2 linked regions of the Saccharophagus degradans 2-40 genome follow. The protein of the gene in region 2 interacts with the protein of the main gene of each other region in a pairwise test. Links are inferred from orthologs where the notes say so. Each region holds a gene or a part of one and is shown on either strand. Other genes may lie near its edges. The genes, in order: gyrB and gyrA.

Region 1 (13,503 bases), 2.7 Mb from region 2 along the record:
CTCTCACGCTTTTAATTTGCTAGATGCGCGTCAGGCTATTTCGGTTACCGAGCGCCAGCGCTTTATTTTGCGCGTGCGCACCTTGGCCCGCGATGTTGCCCAAGCTTATTTCGATGCCCGCCTAAAACTTGGCTTCCCGTTAGCAGACCCAAAACTGCGCGACGAAGTAATAGCCCGAGTGGAAGCTGAGATGGAGAAAAAAGCATGAGTTATGAATTTTTAGTAGAACTTGGCACCGAAGAGCTGCCACCTACGGCATTAAAAACCTTATCTAACGCGTTTACCCAAGGTATTTGCAACGGTTTAGATAGCGCCAAACTAAGCTATAGCGCAGTAGAAAGCTACGCTACCCCTCGCCGCTTGGCTGTATGGGTAAAAGATTTAGCGCAAAGCACACCAGTAGAAGATTTAAAAGTTTGGGGCCCACCCGCCGCTATAGCCTTTAAAGATGGCGCCCCCACCAAAGCTGCCGAAGCCTTTGCCAAGAAAAACGGCGTCGAAGTTAGCGAACTTGCTACCGAAAATGACGGAAAAGCGGATAAGTTGGTAGTAAATGCTAAAGCTGGTGGTGAAGCTGCAGCCGACTTACTAGAAGGTATTGTTAATGCATCCCTAGCGGCCTTGCCCATTAGCAAGCGCATGCGCTGGGGCGCCAGCCGAGCGGAATTTGTTCGCCCTGTGCACTGGGCTATTATGTTGCTAAACGACGATGTTTTACCTGCAACCTTGCTAGGTAAAGCAACAGGCAACGTTACCCGCGGCCATCGCTTTCACGCCAACACCGACATTACTATTCAAAATGCACAAAGCTACGCCAGCACTTTGTTAGAGCAAGGTAAGGTAGTGGCCAGCTTTGAAGACCGCCGCGCAACCATCGCCAAACAAGTTGCCGAGCAAGCTAAAAGCCTAGGGGGCGAAGCGGTAATTAGCGACGACCTATTAGACGAAGTAAGCGCATTGGTTGAATGGCCGGTTGCACTTGGTGGTCGTTTTGACGAATCGTTTTTATCGGTACCCGCCGAAGCACTTATTTCTTCAATGAAAGAGCACCAAAAGTACTTCCACGTAGTAGATAGCAAAGGCGCATTGTTGCCTTACTTTATTACTGTATCCAATATTGAAAGTACCGACCCTGCGCAGGTTATTGACGGCAACGAGCGCGTTATTCGCCCGCGCTTAGCCGACGCCGCCTTCTTTTTTGAAACCGATAAGAAAAGCAGCTTAGAAGCTCGTCGCGAAAAGCTTAAGTCGGTAGTGTTCCAAGCGAAGTTAGGTACCATTTACGACAAAACTCAACGCATTACCGGTTTATCGCAGCATATCGCCGACAAGTTATCTATTGATGCAAGCAATGCGGTGCGTGCTGCGCAACTGTGTAAATCTGACCTTGTAAGCAATATGGTGTACGAGTTCCCAGAGATGCAGGGCATTGCAGGTTACAGTTACGCACTGAACGACGGCGAAAACGAAACTGTTGCGCAGGCAATTGTTGAACAATATATGCCTAAATTTGCGGGCGATACTCTGCCAGCTAGCGACGAAGGCACCATTGTAGCCTTAGCAGACAGGTTAGATACCATTACCGGTATTTTCGGCATTGGCCAAACGCCTACAGGCTCCAAAGATCCTTTCGCCCTGCGCCGTGCATCTCTGGGTGCGTTGCGCTTGCTGGTAGAAAAGGGTTACGAGCTGGACTTACGTGATTTAATTACTCAAGCCGCCGGCCAATTTAGCGACCTGCCTAAAGCAGACTCAGTAGTAGAAGATGTATTGGCATACATGCTTGAGCGCTTCAAAGCTTGGTACGAAGAAGCCAATATTCCTTCTGAAGTATTCCAAGCAGTAAGTGCAAAACAGCTTTCTACGCCGTTAGATATTAACAATCGTGTTTACGCTGTTAATAGCTTCTACTCATTGCCGCAAGCTGCTGCACTGGCTTCGGCCAACAAGCGTGTGTCGAATATTTTGGCCAAAAACGATGCTGAAGTAGCCGGTGAAGTAGATGCAGCATTACTTACCGAAGCCGCCGAAATTGCCTTGGCCAAGCAAGTGCAAAAAATGCAAACTGCGGTTACCCCGCTGTTAGCCGAGCGCAACTACGAGCAAGCCCTAACAACATTGGCAGGCTTGCGCGAAGCAGTAGATAGCTTTTTTGACGATGTAATGGTGATGACCGACGACCTAGCCGTAAGAAATAACCGCTTAGCGCTGCTAAGCAAACTGCGTGAACTGTTTTTACACGTAGCAGATATTTCTTTGTTAGCGGTTAAAGCGTAATTAGTAAATACAGTGGTAGGCCCTGTGGCTTGCCACTTATTTTATTGATTGATTTTTAGTAGCAGCAAGTACGCTTCCCATTTAGCTGTGGTTGTATAAAGGATTGCATTATTTTGTCTTCTGTTCGCAATACTGTTTTCACAATTGTTTATGCGCTTAGCGTTATATTTTACGGCACACTTTCGTTAACGCTTTATGTGTTACCTACGCGTGCAAGGCACAAAATTATATCCACTTGGACAAACTTTATTATTTGGTGGCTAAAAATTAGCTGCAATATAAACCACAAACTAGTGGGTGCAGAGAATATAAAAAACCTCCAATCGCCTGTAGTGGTTATGTCTAAACACCAAAGCGCATGGGAAACGTTTTTTCTGCAAACAATTTTTTGGCCGTCTTCAACCATATTAAAAAAGGAGCTAGTAAAAATACCTTTTTTTGGTTGGGGTTTATTGGGTTTGAACCCAATACCTATAGATAGAAGCAACCCGCGCGAGGCACTCAAGCAAGTAAAAGCCGGTGGCTTAAAGCGCATAGAAGACGGCTATAACTTAATTATTTTTCCTGAAGGTACACGCTTGGCACCGGGCGAGCGCAAGAAATATGCGCGCAGTGGTGCAGATATTGCGGTGGCCTGCGGCGCCGATGTGATTCCGGTTGCGCACAATGCTGGCACCTGTTGGCCAGCCCGCAAAAAAGGCAAAATAGCCGGCATGATAGATATTCACATAGGCCAACCTATTTCTACTGCCGGCAAAACCAGTAAACAAGTAATAGACGAAGTGGAAAACTGGATTGAATCCACCATGGAAACCTTACCGTTAAAGCAGGCTTAACTATGCAAAAATTTACTTGGAGTGGCTTCGGGTTACGCTTCTTATTCGCCTTGGTATTGGTGTTAGCCACCTATAACCCTACCGGCTATTCCTACGCACATTGGTTCGGTAATTTATTTCCATCTATTACAGCCGCCGTGGCACTGTGCGGCATAGTACTTACCATAGGCTGGGTAGTTTATGTGCGCGCAACACTTCGTTCACTCGGCCCCATTGGCCTTGGCTTAACCGGCGCCTTGTTTGGGTGCCTTATATGGCTATTTATAGATTTAGGCTGGCTATCGCTTGAAAATATATCGGTCATTACTTGGTTAATACTAATAGTGCTGGCTGCTATTTTGGCATTAGGCATGTCTTGGTCCCATGTGCGCAGGCGCTTATCGGGCCAAGTAGATACGGATGATCTAGACGATAATTAATCCACCTAGGCGTTAGCTCCTATTTTTACTGCATACAAGATGTAAAAAATTTATGAAGAAGTATTTGTTTATAGCAAGCCAGTTATTTTTATTTACCTACGCTTGCCAAGCGCATGCGGGGTTTATGCATTATTTTAAAAACCCCGATGGCTCTACTAAGTGGCAACACATTGCCAACTTTTCGAGCAGCGTTTTAATTTTATTATTGTTAATTACCGCTATATTTTTGTTCTTTAGCGTACGCCGCGCCCACAAAGCTAACAAAGAACTTAAATTAATACGCGACGATTTAGAGCAGCGTGTAATAGAGCGTACAGCAACCTTAGACGAATCTAACCGCCTATTGCAACGCGCCAACCAAATGCTAGAAGGCGAAATAAGCCAGCACAAAGAAACCACTGCGCTTTTACAATCGTCTGAGGCTTACACCAAAAGCATTTTAGACTCTATGCCGCTAATGCTTATTGGACTGAATAAAGACCTGGGTGTAACCCAGTGGAACAACTGGGCAGAAAAGTCCACCGGTATACCAGCAGATAAAGTTGTAGGCAAATACCTTTGGGACGCTTACCCCACCATTACCCTTACACCCGATCAAATTAACGAGGTGTTAGAAAAAGGTGAAACCGTCACCATCAAACACAGCCAACGCGGCCAGTATTATTTCGATATTACTATTTATGCCCTTAAAGGCCATCGCGAAACAGGCCTTGTGGTACTGGTCGACGATGTAACCCAACAGAGCAAAGCCGAGAATTTGCTAATTCAACGCGATAAGTTTTCTGCAATGGGTGAACTTGCAGCCGCCATGGCGCACGACATTAATATACCGTTGCGTGCCATTGTGCGCGATATTCACGAGTTGCGTGAAAATATTAGTGGCGAAGAAATTAGCCCGCGCACACTTACGCGCTGGTTAGACGACGCTAAAGAAAACAGCCGTCAAGCGTCGGCCATTATTAGCCACCTGCTTGAATTCTCGAACAGCGAAAGCCAAGAGAAGCAGCTTACTTCTATACCTAATATTATTGATCACTCGGTATTAATTGCAGGCTCTATGTTCTCCGATACCGATGGCCTGAAGTTTAAAGATATTCAAATAGAACGCAATTACGCTAGTGACCTACCCCAAGTACCTTGCCATATTTCAGAACTGCAACAGGTATTTTTAAGTTTGCTGCGCCACGCCTGTTACTCGTTGGTTAAATCACCCAAGAAGAGCGAAAAGCCGAGCATCAATATTTCGGTAAGTGAATTCTACGATTCCATGTGGATAAAAATTCAACACAATGGCCGTGGCTTAACAAGCGACGAGCAAATGACCATATTCGAGCCCTTCTACCAGAACGAAGCTATCTCGAATGGTTGTGACTTAGAAAATCGTTTGTCGTTTTCTTATTTTATTATTACCGAGCACCATCACGGGCAAATGGCTGTTACGTCCGATGAGAATGTAGGCAGCACGTTCCATATTCAATTATTGCTGCGTTAAAAATTACAGAACAAAAAAAGCCCGCATTAGGTATGTAGCCTATGCGGGCTTTTTTATGGCTGTGTGGTTATTAATCTTGCTGTACTTTAATAACTATGGTGTTGGCAATTAAATCGTGCACACACTGTTTGCTCTTACCAAAAATAAATAGCACATCTACAATGCTCATCCATGGGCCAATAAACGGCACTATAGACGCTACCTGAACAGGCAACACCCGAAAGCTCATTACTTTACCCAAGGGCAATATCTCATGGGTACTCGCACTTACTATTTTAGTACCCAACAGTTTTTTACCTATAGTTTGGCCGTTGGTATAAAGAAAGTAGCCGTTTAGGCAAACAAAAATAAGCAAACCAATTGCGGTTAGGGTAAGCGTTAGCAAAAAGGTAGGCTTCTCGCCACTTATAATGGTTTCCCATACTCCTAGCACAATCATCACAGGAATATATACCGCCATAAAAGCAATGCTATCTACTATTGCACCGCCCAGCCTATACCAGCGCCCAGCAAGCTCAATTTCACTAACATTATTTTCATCTAACAATTTAGATTCAGGCGCTTTATAAATATCATTATCAGACATTACTGTTTCCGTTTTTAATTTATTTTAGATATAAAAAAGCCCGAATTAATCCGGGCTTTTTGCAAACTTAGAATTGTTACACTTTAAAAAATTTGATGCTAATTGGGTAGGGCCAAAGCTCGCCATTGTTTGCTTTAATAGCGCCAATAACAATAAACACCAAGCTAGTAATACACACACCAATTAAAAGCGGTATACCAATTACTAGAGCAATTAGCATAAAGGCTACAACGCAGTAAATAGTAGAACTAATTACCCAGTTCAACACTACTTTACCGTGTTTATTAATATTCTCGCTTTGGTCTTTATTGGTTGCCCACATAACAATCGGTAAAATTAGGCCGCCGAATGGAATAATAAAGCCAGTAAGCTGAGATAAATGCATCAACATTATAAATACGTTTTCTTCCATACCCCACGGTTTAAATTCTGAATTCGACGATGTTGGTAACTCGCTCATAGGTCACTCCCTGTTGTTTAGCGTTAATGTACTAGCAGGTTTTGCACCTGCTAGCGGTACAGCTCATATTCGCTTAAACACTCTGGGTTGGCAATAGCGTCTATATTAGTTATTTCTTTTCCGTTAACTATTCGACTTACCGCTAACTCCATCTTCTTACCTGAGCGCGTGTAAGGAATATCCACCACGCTTATTACCCGCTTAGGTACATGCCTTGGCGTGGTGTTTTGTTTAATACGCTGCTTAATCTCAGTTATTCGCCCGTCAGTAAGGGTCTGGTTTGGCATGGGCTTAACAAATAGGTATAAATCAACATCGCCGTCCACTTGCTTACCTATGCACACAGTATCCTGTATGTAATCAAAGCTTTCGGTTTGACGGTATATTTCACTGGTACCTATGCGCACCCCGCCAGGGTTTAGGGTGGCATCACTGCGGCCGTAGATAACCGCCCCGCCGTGTTCGGTTATGGCAATAAAGTCTCCGTGATACCACACGTTCGCAACTTGGTTAAAGTATGCATTATTTATTTTCTGGTTGTCGGCGTCGTTTAAAAAACCGAGCGGCCTAGAGGGAAAGCTCTGCCGGCAAATTAACTCACCCTCTTTACCGCGCTCTACTCTAGCACCATTTTCATCCACGCAATCTACCGCCATACCCAAGCCTGCGCACTGCAACTCACCTTTATACACAGGTAGCAAAGGGTTACCTAAAAAGAAGCAGCCCAAAATATCAGTGCCGCCCGAAATGCTCGCCAGTGCTACATCTTGCTTTATATGTTGGTAAACAAAGTCGTATTGCTCGGGCAATAAGGGTGAGCCGGTAGAAAGTATTGATTCTAAGCTCGCTAAATTTAGCGTTTTTAGCCCGTCTGTTTCGCCTTCTAAAGCTTTAAGAAACTTTGGCGAGGTACCAAAAATATTGATATTAAGTTTATCTATTAAGGCACAGTAATCGATTATAGTCGGCTTGGTTGGGCTACCTTCGTATAGGGTAACGGTGCCGCCAAAAAATAAGCCGCTAACCAGCCAGTTCCACATCATCCAACCGCAGGTAGTAAAGAAGAATAGATTCTTTTGTTCGGTCACATCTGCGTGCAAACCCAGCTCTTTAATATGCTGCAACAACACACCGCCCACCGTATGCACAATGCATTTAGGCTGGCCAGTGGTGCCCGACGAATACATTATGTAGAGCGGGTCTGCGAATTTTCGCTTCACGTATTTAGGCGTTTCACACTCGCTAGTGGTGTTTACAACCTGTTGCCACATTTGAGCATTGGGAATCGCAGCTAAGGCCGCGTCTTGATCGGCATCGTTTAAAAAGTCGACCAATATCACTTTTTTGATGCTTTTTACTTTTTTAACGATGTTCGCTATTTTTTGCGTTAAATCGAATCTTTTACCGTTATATTGGTAGGCTAGCGCCGCGATTAAAACTTTGGGCTCCGATTGCCCAAAACGGTCTATAACGCCCTCTTCACCGAAGTCGCAACTCGTTGATGTAAACACACCACCCAGCCCTGTTGCGGCCAGCATACTTATGGTTGTGGCCGGTATATTGGGCATATAACAGGCCAGCACGTCATCTTCTTTAATGCTATCGGCAATACCTGCCTGCAAAGCAGCAACACTTTTGCGAAGGTCGGCATAGGTAATACTTTGTACCTCGCCCGACTCTAAAATACCGTATAGCGCGCGCTGTTGTGGTTTGCCCTTATGTAACAGGTTTTCGGCAAAGTTAAGCTCAACATTGGGGAACCAACCATATTCACTAAAGCCCCAATCTGTATTGGCGGGCAGTAAAGAACCGCTGTATTGCACATCGAAGAAGTCGAACAGGCTAGTCCAAAACTCGGCAGCACGCTCCACCGAAAACCGATGTAGTTCTGGGTAGGTTTCTATTCCTAGAGAGTAGCGAGAATTTAAGTATTGAATATACGCCGACATGGTACATGCCGCTTTGCGCTCTTCGCTGGGTTGCCAAAGCACGGGGACCTCCTAACAATGTGGCCACAAATAAAGGTTTATTACAGGCACTAAACACGGAGAAACTTATTAAATTTGCGAGCAGCAAGGCGAAAGACTACAAAAACACCGTTGCTGCACTGCAGTATAAACCCAGATTATTCGCTTTGGCTAGATGGCTGCATATTTATCTTTGCCGGTTTCAAACTAGAGCCAACACCTTTAAATATGCGTAAGTTGTTAGCTGTGAGAAATAGGGATAAATAGATCTGTCTCCCATTTAGTCTCATTTAAAGTAGTCTCTGGCCCCACGCGATAGATTTCCCGAAATAGTTGCTTGCGGGTTTGCTGCGGGTACCTAGCTTTATACTCGGCACCGAAAGCAGTCCACGCCTCGTAAAGCCCCGTGTATGGGCCAATATGGGTTGTTTTAAATGCACTTACCGCGGGCAAGTCAATGGTTCTTACCTTTCCAACTGGTGCTAAATCATCGGCTATTGGAAAACCAACTTCAAAATCAAAATGCGTATCAAACACCGAAAGATGGTAGGCGAACATTGGGCCAACAGGCGACAAGCCTGCATTAGTAATAGCACCTAACACCGCATTCACAGCCGGCCCCATTTCTTCACTTACATCGCTTCTGGGGATAGTTAAATGCAGAGCGGCTGCCTTGATGCTAGGTAAACCTACTAACTCGTATTTATTACTCATATCTCTCACTCGGTTCTCGTTTTGCGGTAGATATTGGCAGTGTTGCTGTTATTACTAACGATAACTTAGCAGTTATATTTGCTTAGTGATTTTTTATTGGGGCAATAAAAAGCCCGCTTAGCGGGCTTTAGTTTTTATATCATCTATTAAAAATTACTTTCTAATAGTTTTTACACATCCAAGTTAGCAACAGAAAGCGCGTTCGTTTCAATAAATTCGCGACGCGGCTCTACGTTATCGCCCATTAGGCAGGTAAAGATTTGGTCGGCGCCGATGGCGTCTTCTACTGTTACTTGTAGCATGCGGCGAGTTTCTGGGTCCATGGTGGTTTCCCATAGCTGCTCGGGGTTCATCTCACCCAACCCTTTGTAGCGCTGAATACCGTAGCCTTTTTTGGATTCGGCCATAATCCAATCTAATGCTTCTTTAAATGTGCTAACTGGTTGCTTGCGCTCGCCTTTGGCAACGTAAGCACCCTCTTCGATTAAGCCGCTAAGGGTTTCGCCCAGTTTATGCATGCTTTTGTAATCTTCAGAGCCGAATAAATCTTCATTTAAACGGGTTTTATGGCCAACGCCGTGCGCAACAATAGTTAGCTCTGGAATAAAGGTGTGGCGCTCTTTGTTTTCGATGGTGTTAACAACGTAGCGGTGTGTTTTAGAGGCTGCGTTTAGCACTTCTAGTTTGGCAGTGAGTAGCTCGCACCACGCATCTACCGCTGCTTTGTCGGTAAGTGACTCTTTGTTTAGCGCGGGTAAGTAGATCATTTCTTCTAACACGTGATCTGGGTACAAGCGCGATAGCTTTTCGATGGTGCTCATCACTTTACGGTATTCAATAACCAGTGCTTCTAACTGGGCACCAGATAGCGGTGGCGCTTCTGCAGATACATGTAATGCAGAGGTTTCCATAGCTGCGTTAGTTAAGAATTGGGTTAACGCATCATCGTCTTTTAAGTATTGCTCTTGCTTGCCTTTGGCAATTTTATACAGCGGTGGTTGCGCAATATAAACATGGCCGCGTTCAATAAGCTCACGCATTTGACGGAAGAAGAAGGTAAGTAACAGTGTGCGGATGTGCGAACCATCCACGTCAGCATCCGTCATGATAATAATGCTGTGGTAACGCAGTTTTTCTGGGTTAAATTCTTGCGCACCAATACCACAACCGAGTGCTGTAATAAGGGTACCCACCTCTTGCGAGGATAGCATTTTGTCAAAACGGGCTTTTTCTACGTTAAGAATCTTACCTTTAAGCGGCAAAATAGCTTGTGTGCGACGGTCTCGGCCTTGTTTGGCGGAACCGCCTGCCGAGTCACCCTCCACTAGGTAAATTTCAGAAAGTGCTGGGTCTTTCTCTTGGCAATCGGCCAGTTTACCTGGCAGGCCTGCTATATCCAGTGCGCCTTTACGACGGGTCATTTCGCGCGCTTTACGGGCAGCTTCACGTGCGCGTGCAGCTTCCATCATTTTGCCCACAATTTGCTTCGCTTCTTGCGGGTTTTCTAGCAGGTATTCGCTAAACGATTTACTTAGCTCTTGCTCTACTGCTGTTTTAACTTCAGACGATACGAGTTTGTCTTTGGTTTGCGAAGAGAATTTAGGGTCTGGTACTTTTACAGAGATAATCGCCGTTAAGCCTTCACGGGCGTCGTCACCAGTGGTATTTACCTTCTCTTTCTTTAGCAGGCCTTCAGATTCTATGTAGCTGTTTAGGTTACGCGTTAATGCAGCACGGAAACCCGCTAAGTGAGTACCACCATCGCGCTGTGGAATGTTGTTGGTGTAACAGAATATGTTTTCTTGGAAGCTGTCGTTCCACTGTAGTGCTACTTCTACACCTACACCGTCTTCTTCGCGGAAGGTAGAGAAATGAATAACTTTGTTTATTGGGTTTTTATTCTGGTTTAAGTAACCAACAAAGGCCTTCAATCCACCTTCGTATTCAAATACATCTTCTTTACCGCTGCGCTCATCAATTAACACAATGCGCACGCCAGAGTTCAAGAACGATAGCTCACGTAGGCGCTTACCTAGTTGATCGAAGTGGAATTCGATATTGGTAAAGGTTTCTGCAGAGGGTTTGAAATGAACTTGGGTACCAGATACTTCCGTCTCTCCTATAACTGTAAGCGGTGCTTGAGGAACACCGTGGTGATATACCTGCTCAAATACTTGGCCACCACGACGAATAGTAAGCGTTAATACTTCAGATAGTGCGTTAACAACCGATACACCCACACCGTGCAAGCCGCCGGAAACCTTGTAGGTATTGTCATCAAACTTACCGCCTGCGTGCAGTACAGTCATAATTACTTCTGCTGCAGACACACCCTCTTCGTGCATTTCGGTAGGAATACCACGGCCGTTGTCCGACACGGTTACCGATTCATTAGGGTGAATTACAACTTTAATCTCGTTACAGTGGCCAGCCAAAGCTTCGTCGATGGAGTTATCTACAATCTCAAACACCATGTGGTGCAAGCCAGTACCGTCGTCGGTATCGCCAATATACATACCTGGGCGCTTGCGTACTGCATCTAAACCTTTAAGTACCTTAATACTGGAGGAGTCGTAATTGCGTTGTTCTTCACTCATATTATTTTCCTAAAACCTACATCACTGTGGGTAATATTATTGAGAAACCGTTACTTCACCTTGTTTCACGTGAAACATTTTTATTGCTTCGTTCTTTTGTAGGGGCCATACAGACGCTAACTTATTCGCGTCCACCCCTGTAACAAATACCTGCGCACCTAAATTACTTAGCCAGCCACTGAGTATAGCTATATGATTTGCATCCAACTCGGAAGGCATATCATCTAACAGGAACACCGGCGTGCGCCCTATTTGTGTTTTGTAAACTTGCGCTTCTGCTATATGCAAAGCGTTAATTACTGCCTTCTGCTGGCCGCGAGATAAAACCTCTACTGCAGGCGAGCCATTAGCTGTAATTTTTAAATCAGATTTATGCGGGCCTAAGATGGTGTAGCCTAGTTTTCTATCACGCGCGAAAGCCTGCTCTAACTGTTTTGGAAAGCTTAGCTCCCCCTCTTTCCAACCCGGCTGATAAGCCAACGTTAAATCTACGTTATCCGCAAACTTACACTCACCCATAAGCGCTTTAAACGCCTGAATAAGCGGTGTTATACACTCAACACGGCATTCATCTATGGTAGCCGCCAACCCTGCGATTTGCTCATCCCAGGGGCGTAGGTCGGAATAGGCTATTTTATCATGTCGCAGCAAACTATTCCGTTGTTTTACACATTTAACGTAGTTTGCCCAAGCTGTTTTGAATTCATGTTTCACGTGAAACACTAACCAATCAAAGAACTTGCGCCTAGCTTTAGAGCCACCCTCTAACAAAGCAAAGGTATGGGCATCTATTATCTGAACAGGTAAGTTGGTGGCGAGCTGAGCGGATGACTTTGCACTTAAACCATCCAACTTAGCTGTGCTCTTGCCAGACCACTCGCGTTGCACACCTACCTTAAATGCGTCACTACCTTCTACCGTGGCAAACACAGTAAATGCTGTAGTTGTGTCTTGAATCAGACGTCTGTACTTGTGGGTACGAAAGGATCGACAGTGAGCAAGTACGCTTATAGCTTCTAACAGACTGGTTTTACCCGAGCCATTTTCACCGTAAACAAGGTTGAGCGTTGGGCTTGGTGTTATATCTACCAAGCCCAAATTGCGAAACTGCTGTACTTTTAAGTTCGAGAGATGGGGCACTAAAGCGGCCTAAGAACTAAAGGGAGGAAAATAACCTATCGGAATAGGTTATAGACGCATTGGCATTACTACATATACAGAGTCGGCGTTTTCTGGCTCTTCTAGCAAAGCACTGCTATTAGAATCAGAAAGCGTCATTTTAATCTTGTCTGTATCTAGTACGTTGGTTACATCTTGTAGGTAGCTAACGTTAAAACCTACCTCAATTGAGTCACCTTCATACTCTACGGCTACTTGATCCTCAGCTTCTTCTTGCTCTGGGTTGTTAGCAATAATAGTAAGCTGGCCAGTTTCTAATAGAAGACGCACACCGCGGTATTTCTCGTTAGAAAGAATAGCTGTACGGGCAAATGCTTGTTTTAGTACAGCGCGCTCACCCAATACAATCTTGTCCCCACCCTTAGGTAATACGCGCTCGTAATCTGGGAACTTGCCGTCTACAAGCTTGGAGGTAAAGGTGTATTCAGTAGTGGTAGCACGAATATGGTTAGGGCCCATAGTTAGCTCAACATTTTCTTCTGAATCGTTAAGCAAGCGCGACAATTCAATAACACCCTTACGCGGCAAAATTGCCTGTACTGGCTCTGCTACATCTATATTGATTGGGCGAGTACACATGGCTAATCGGTGGCCATCGGTAGACACTACACGTAAAGCTCCTGCTCGCACTTCCCACAACATACCATTTAAGTAGTAACGAACATCTTGCTGCGCCATAGCAAACGCAGTGCGATCAATAAGGCGCTTAACCTCTTTTTGCTCGCAGCTAAAGTTAATATCGTTGCTGCCCTGCTCTACCGCTGGGAATTCATTGGCAGATAAAGATGAAAGCGTAAAACGACTGCGGCCACTTTTTACAGTAACTTTCTGATCATCAAGCGTAAACTCAATAACTGAACCGTCTGGTAGTGCACGACATATATCTAGGAACTTCTTAGCGGGTACAGTAATTTCGCCTTCGCTAATTGCCTGATCGACAGTTACGCGGCCCACAATCTCTACCTCAAGGTCTGTA
Region 2 (6,762 bases):
AAGTGGACACGTTTGCACAATTATTTACTGTAATTTCGCCCGAAGCACGCAGAGCAGCAATGGTAAATGACATGGCAATACGGTGATCATGGAAGCTTTCTACCTCACCACCACCCAACTGCCCACCTTCAATAATGGCGCCATCTTCGGTTGCATGACACTTAATACCGAGAGTGGTTAAGCCATCGATCATAGCCTGAATACGATCTGTTTCTTTTACACGTAACTCTTCGGCGCCAGTAATTACGGTAGTGCCTTCGGCGCAGGCCGCGGCCACCATTAGTGCTGGGAATTCATCAATTGCAAGCGGCACTTGAGATTCAGGCACTTCGATACCTTTGAGCGGTGCGTAGCGCAAGCGGATGTCCGCTACTGGCTCGCCGCCCACTTCGCGCTCATTACTTAGCTCAATATTCGCGCCCATAAGGTTTAGAATATTAATTACACCAATGCGCGTTGGGTTTATACCTACGTGGGTAAGCGTAATATCCGACCCAGGTGTAATTGCAGCGGCAACCAAAAAGAAGGTGGCAGAAGAAATGTCTGCAGGAATATCAATATCAGTAGCGGTAAGCTTGCCACCAGACTCAACCGTAATGGTGTCGCCAGTGCGCTGCACATCGTAACCAAAACCACGCAACATACGCTCTGTGTGATCACGTGTTGGCGCAGGCTCGGTTACGCTGGTTTTGCCTTCAGCGTACAAACCGGCTAACAACAAGCAAGATTTAACCTGTGCGCTCGCCATTGGCATATCGTAATTAATACCTTTAAGCGCTGCGCCGCCGTGAATTTTTAGCGGTGGACGGCCTTCGTTAGCTGTGGCAATTGAAGCGCCCATTTCAGCCAATGGCAAAGCAACGCGATTCATTGGTCGCTTTGTTAAAGATTCATCACCGGTAAGTTCAGATTCAAACTTTTGACCAGCCAAAATACCTGCCAGCAAACGCATTGAGGTACCAGAGTTACCAACATACAGCGGGCCACTTGGTGCCTGCAGACCGTGCAAACCAACACCGTGAACAGTCACACGACCATCTTCTGGCCCTTCTATTACTACGCCCATATCGCGGAAGGCTTGTAGAGTTGCAAGTGCGTCTTCGCCCTCTAAAAAGCCTTCTACATGTGTTACACCCTCGGCGAGCGAACCCAACATAATTGAGCGGTGAGAAATAGATTTATCACCAGGAACACGAATTGTGCCTTGTACGGTTCCGCCTGGGGCAACTTTATATACGATGTGGGAGTGAGCATTTTCTTGCATAGTTTTACTGTACGCCTGATGAGATAGCATGTTAGTAAACCGGTCGCGCGCTGCTTTTGCGCGTGTAAACACGCCGGTAATGTTAGTGGCGTCTTCCGCTTCGATCATGCCGCGCAACCGTGTTAGGTTCGCTACAAACATGTCGATGGCTGAAAGTACGGCCGGTTTGTTTGACAGCATAATATCGCGCCACATGGTTGCGTCGCTGGATGCTATCCGAGTGAAATCTCTAAAACCTCCCGCTGCATAGCGGAAGATATTTTCGTTTTGGTGGTCGTGCGCAAGTGTGTCGACGAGCGAAAAAGCAATCGCGTGTGGCAAATGACTAGTAGATGCAAGTACGGCATCGTGCTCGTCTACATCCATTTCAAGCACTTCGGCCTGAACGGCTTGCCACATTTTCGTTACGCGCTCTATGTGGTTGACACCATTACCTTTTAAGGGGGTAAGAATTATTCGGTGATCAACATAAAGCTCTGGGTCTGCCGCATCTACACCGCTTTTTTCGGACCCAGCAATTGGGTGGCCCAATACAACTTGGCTAGGTTCGCCGCCGTAAATAGCAACAACATCGTCGCGTACGCTGCCTTTCACACTGGCACCATCGGTAATGGTTACGGCTGGCGATAAACAGCTTTTTATTTCTGCTAAAACTTTTTTTACAGTAAGCGTGGGCACGGCAATAAAAACCACATCCCCTTCGCCGAGCTCGCCAGCTAGCTCACTTATTTGAGTTGTGGCTCTATCTACCACTCCATTTGCAACAGCACGCTCGCAAACTTCTGCTCTGCGCGCTACGCCAATTACTTCGCTACACACGCCGCGCTTTTTACAGGCAGCCGCTAAACTGCCACCAATAAGGCCTATACCAACTACAACTAATTTATTAATTACCAGTGCAGTGTTCAAAGTACGCCTTTAGGGTATGAGCCTAATATTTTCAGATCTGAGGCTCTGCGCCCCACTTCCTCTAGCACTTTTTTAGCAACTGGCTCGCTGGCATGGCCGGCAAAATCTATAAAAAACACGTAGTTCCACGCACCGGTTGGCGATGGACGAGTTTCTACGCGGGTTAAATCTATGCCGTGCTGATGGAATGGCTCTAGCAAATTGTGCAACGCACCCGGCTCGTTTTTCATAGACACAACAATAGAAGTTTTATCTTCGCCGCTTGCACCTACGCTTTCTGCACCAATAATTAAAAAGCGCGTGGAGTTATCTGGCTGGTCTTCAATATTTTGTGCGTGGCTAGTAAGGCCGTATAAATCTGCCGCCATAGCGCCTGCAATGGCAGCTGAATTCCACTCGCCTTTTATTCGGCGTGCTGCTTCTGCATTACTGCTTACCGCTATACGCTCTGCACGAGGGTAATGTGCATCTAACCATTTTCTGCATTGCGCCAAAGACTGCGCATGAGAATAAATGCGCGAAATATTTTGTACGTGTGTTACATCAGAAACTAACAGGTGGTGATGAATACGCAGTACAACTTCACCACAAATTTTTACGCTACTGCCTAAAAAGTTATCTAAGGTGTGCGTAACCACGCCTTCGGTGGAGTTTTCTACCGGCACTACACCATAGTGCGCAGCACCAGATGCTACTTCGCGGAAAACTTCATCAATAGCGGGCAAAGAAACAGCTTGAGCGGAATGACCGAAATGCTTAAGTGCGGCTTGCTGGGTATAGGTGCCTTCTGGCCCCAAGTAAGCCACTTTTACTGGTGCTTCTAAAGCCAAGCAAGCAGACATTATTTCGCGAAATAAACGGGCAAACTCTTCGTTAGACAACGGACCCTTGTTACGCGCCATAGCATTGCGCAATACCTGTGCTTCGCGCTCTGGGCGATAAAACTTTGGCTCGGTGATATTAGAAAAGCGTTTTTTTACATGGGCAACTTCTACCGCACAATTTGCGCGAGCACATATTAAGTCGCCAATCTGCTGATCTATATCGTCTATTTTTACGCGCAATTCACCAAGAAGCGCCGCTTCTTCTGCACTAATTGGCTCGGATTTATCACTCACTACTGCATAACTCCGTAAATTAGGTGACGACTATGCGTCGTCACCAGTTGCGTCTTCGTCTGCGCCACTCACATCGGGAGCGTTCACATTCGCTTCGTTAGCATCTGCTGTATTTTCTACCACTGCAGATTCTTCGCCGCCTTCAACGGCTTCTGGCACAGGTGGCTCATCTATTCGCTCTAGGCCAACAATATGTTCGCCCTCTTTAACGCGAATTAAGCGAACACCCTGAGTGTTTCTGCCAGATAACGATACTTCGTCTGCACGTGTTCTAACCAAGGTACCCTGGTTAGAAATAAGCATAATTTCATCGCCTTCAAATACCTGAGTAGCACCAACCAAACAGCCGTTACGCTCAGACATCTGCATAGCAATTACGCCTTGCGAACCGCGGCCTTTTGCGGGGTATTCTGTAACTTCGGTACGCTTACCAAAGCCGTTTTCACTTACAGTAAGTACTTTACCGCCTTCTTCCGGCACAACCATGGCTATTACACTTACGTCGTCGGCCATGCGCACACCGCGTACACCGCGTGAAACTCGGCCCATAGAGCGAACATTTTCTTCGCTAAAGCGTGCAGCTTTACCAGCAGAAGTAAGCAAAATAATATCTTTTGTGCCGTCTGTAATTGCGGTGCCTACCAAGTGGTCGCCTTCAACCAAATCGATAGCACGTAAACCAACGCTACGTGGACGAGCAAATTGCGACAATGGTGTTTTCTTCACTGTGCCGTCTGCTGTCGCCATAAAGATAAAGTGATCGTCGTCGAACTCACGCACAGGCAGTATGCTAGTAATGCGTTCGCCCTCTTCTAGCGGCAATAAATTCACAACAGGTCGACCACGAGATTGACGACCAGCAACGGGTATTTGGTATACCTTTAGCCAGAACACTTTACCTACGCTGGTAAAGCACAATAAGTAATCATGAGTATTAGCAATTAATAGATGCTCTACGAAATCTTCATCTTTAACCGAGGTAGCCGCCTTACCCATGCCGCCGCGACGTTGCGCTTGGTATGCATCTAACGGCTGGCTCTTAGCATAGCCACCGTGCGAAATAGTCACTACGCGATCTTCTTCGCTGATGAGATCTTCGTGGGTAAGATCGGTCATGCTTTGCTGAATAACAGTACGACGCTCATCGCCGTAATCGTTATAAATAACTTCAAGCTCTTCACGAATTACGTTCATCAAACGCTCAGGGTTACCTAAAATTTCTAAGTAGCCTGCAATTTGAATTAATTTCTCTTCGTATTCAGCAAGTAATTTATCGTGCTCCATACCCGTTAAACGGTGGAGACGTAAATCTAGAATGGCTTGAACCTGAACCGGCGATAAGTAGTAGCTGCCATCTTCACGTAAACCAAATTCTTCTGGTAAGCCATCTGGGCGACAAGCGTTTTCGCCAGCGCGATCAAGGAATTCACTTACCGCACCTACTGGCCAGCCGCGAGCAAGCATGGCGTCGCGCGCATCGGCAGGGGTTGGCGAAGACTTAATTAAAGTAATTACTTCGTCGATATTGGCAATAGCTACAGCTTGGCCTTCTAACACATGGCCGCGCTCACGCGCCTTGCGCAACAAGTAAACCGTACGGCGTGTAACTACTTCGCGACGGTGTTTAACAAAGTATTCAAGCAACTCTTTTAGGTTTAATAGCTTGGGCTGATCATCCACCAGCGCAACGATATTAATACCGAATACGTTTTGTAGCTGTGTTTGAGCATACAAGTTGTTAAGTACAACTTCGCCCATCTCACCGCGTTTAATTTCTACAACTACGCGCAAGCCGTCTTTATCGGACTCGTCGCGAATTTCTGAAATGCCTTCTATTTTCTTTTCTTTTACCAGCTCGGCGATTTTTTCGATTAATCTCGCTTTGTTTACCTGGTAAGGGATTTCATTAATAACAATGGTTTCGCGGCCGGTTTTTTCGTTGGTTTCTACTTCGGCTTGCGCGCGAACATAGATACGACCACGACCAGTGCGGTATGCCTGCAAAATACCTGCACGGCCATTAATAATGGCACCCGTTGGGAAATCTGGACCAGGAATATGCTCCATTAACTCATCGATAGTAATTTCTGGGTTATCGATAAGCGCCAAACAACCTTTAATCACTTCGCGCAAGTTGTGCGGCGGAATGTTAGTTGCCATACCTACAGCAATACCGGACGAGCCGTTTACTAGTAAGTTGGGCACGCGGGTTGGCAATACGGCGGGAATAAGCTCTGTGCCATCGTAGTTGGGCACAAAATCGACGGTTTCTTTATCTAGGTCGGCAAGCAGTTCGTGCGAAATTTTGGCCATACGGATTTCCGTATAACGCATTGCCGCGGCGCTGTCGCCATCGATCGAACCGAAGTTACCCTGCCCGTCTACCAGCATATAACGCAACGAGAAAGGCTGCGCCATACGTACAATTGTGTCGTATACAGCGGAATCACCATGCGGGTGATATTTACCGATTACGTCACCTACCACACGGGCAGATTTTTTATAGGCTTTATTCCAGTCGTTATTCAATTCGCTCATTGCGAATAATACGCGGCGATGCACGGGTTTTAAGCCGTCTCGCACATCTGGAAGCGCACGCCCTACGATTACACTCATTGCGTAATCGAGGTAAGACTTTTTCAGTTCGTCTTCAATCGTGACAGGAAGGATTTCTTTAGCTATATCACCCATGTTTCTTGTTCCACCGATCAGGTGCGCGCACAAAAATGCGTGCAATCCTTATTGTTGTATTTTGGATGGAGTCGGGAACCCCCGAAAGGCGGCGATGATAGCATAAAAACGCCTCTCAAAGCACTATGAGCGCGTTTAGCCAAAATATTAGCTTGGGTAAGGGTTTCGTACAGCTGATCACACAGCGTAGTTTAAGGGGTATACTGAGCAGCACCGTTTAAAACGGCGCCCATAAACGCGCCTTTTCACTCACTTTTCAGTCAATTCGATTACGCCATGACCAACAAAACACCTGCCGACCTTATTGTAAGCGCCCGCTGGATATTGCCAGTTCGCCCAACAGGCCGCCTATATGAGCACTGCGCATTAGTAATACGAGATGGCAACATTATTGAAATTGTGCCAACTAGCGGTATAGACAGCCAATTTGACTACCAAGAGCACATCGATTTGCCCAATCAGCTACTTATGCCAGGGCTTATTAATATGCACGGGCATGCAGCCATGAGCTTGTTTAGGGGTTTGGCAGACGACTTACCGCTTATGGAGTGGCTGCAAGATCACATTTGGCCTGCTGAAGGTGAATGGGTAGACGAACAATTTGTGCTCGACGGTACTCAGCTAGCCATGGCCGAAATGCTATTAAGTGGCACCACTTGCTTCTCAGATATGTACTTTTACCCCGAAGCTGCTGCCGGCGCAGCCTTTGAAGCGGGTATGCGCGCCCAAATTAACTTTCCTATACTCGACTTTCCCACCCAATGGGGAAGCGGCCCCGAA

The links.
Region 1: the proteins of gyrA (region 2) and gyrB interact in binary tests that used the Escherichia coli proteins (3 or more experiments, as listed by UniProt). The link is inferred for Saccharophagus degradans 2-40 from one-to-one orthologs.

The regions. Positions count from the first base shown.
Region 1 is NC_007912.1:2,282-15,784, reverse strand. The notes cover bases 8,636-11,702. They hold gyrB (DNA topoisomerase (ATP-hydrolyzing) subunit B), read right to left. Parts: upstream 11,349-11,702; coding sequence 8,922-11,348; downstream 8,636-8,921. Other genes in these bases: recF (DNA replication/repair protein RecF), read right to left, coding at 11,385-11,702; SDE_RS00035 (GyrI-like domain-containing protein), read right to left, coding at 8,636-8,751. In the rest of the region: glyQ (glycine--tRNA ligase subunit alpha), read left to right, coding at 1-208; glyS (glycine--tRNA ligase subunit beta), read left to right, coding at 205-2,277; SDE_RS00065 (lysophospholipid acyltransferase family protein), read left to right, coding at 2,391-3,113; SDE_RS00060 (DUF6524 family protein), read left to right, coding at 3,116-3,532; SDE_RS00055 (two-component system sensor histidine kinase NtrB), read left to right, coding at 3,585-5,024; SDE_RS00050 (RDD family protein), read right to left, coding at 5,095-5,610; SDE_RS00045 (DUF4870 domain-containing protein), read right to left, coding at 5,687-6,070; SDE_RS00040 (acetoacetate--CoA ligase), read right to left, coding at 6,121-8,061; more of SDE_RS00035, read right to left, coding at 8,278-8,635; more of recF, read right to left, coding at 11,703-12,488; dnaN (DNA polymerase III subunit beta), read right to left, coding at 12,537-13,503. UniProt on the Escherichia coli protein: DNA gyrase negatively supercoils closed circular double-stranded DNA in an ATP-dependent manner to maintain chromosomes in an underwound state.
Region 2 is NC_007912.1:2,736,293-2,743,054, forward strand. Bases 3,122-6,355 are described here. They hold gyrA (DNA gyrase subunit A), read right to left. Parts: upstream 5,983-6,355; coding sequence 3,322-5,982; downstream 3,122-3,321. Other genes in these bases: pheA (prephenate dehydratase), read right to left, coding at 3,122-3,291; SDE_RS11265 (TRZ/ATZ family hydrolase), read left to right, coding at 6,259-6,355. In the rest of the region: SDE_RS11250 (bifunctional prephenate dehydrogenase/3-phosphoshikimate 1-carboxyvinyltransferase), read right to left, coding at 1-2,173; more of pheA, read right to left, coding at 2,170-3,121; more of SDE_RS11265, read left to right, coding at 6,356-6,762. UniProt on the Escherichia coli protein: A type II topoisomerase that negatively supercoils closed circular double-stranded (ds) DNA in an ATP-dependent manner to maintain chromosomes in an underwound state.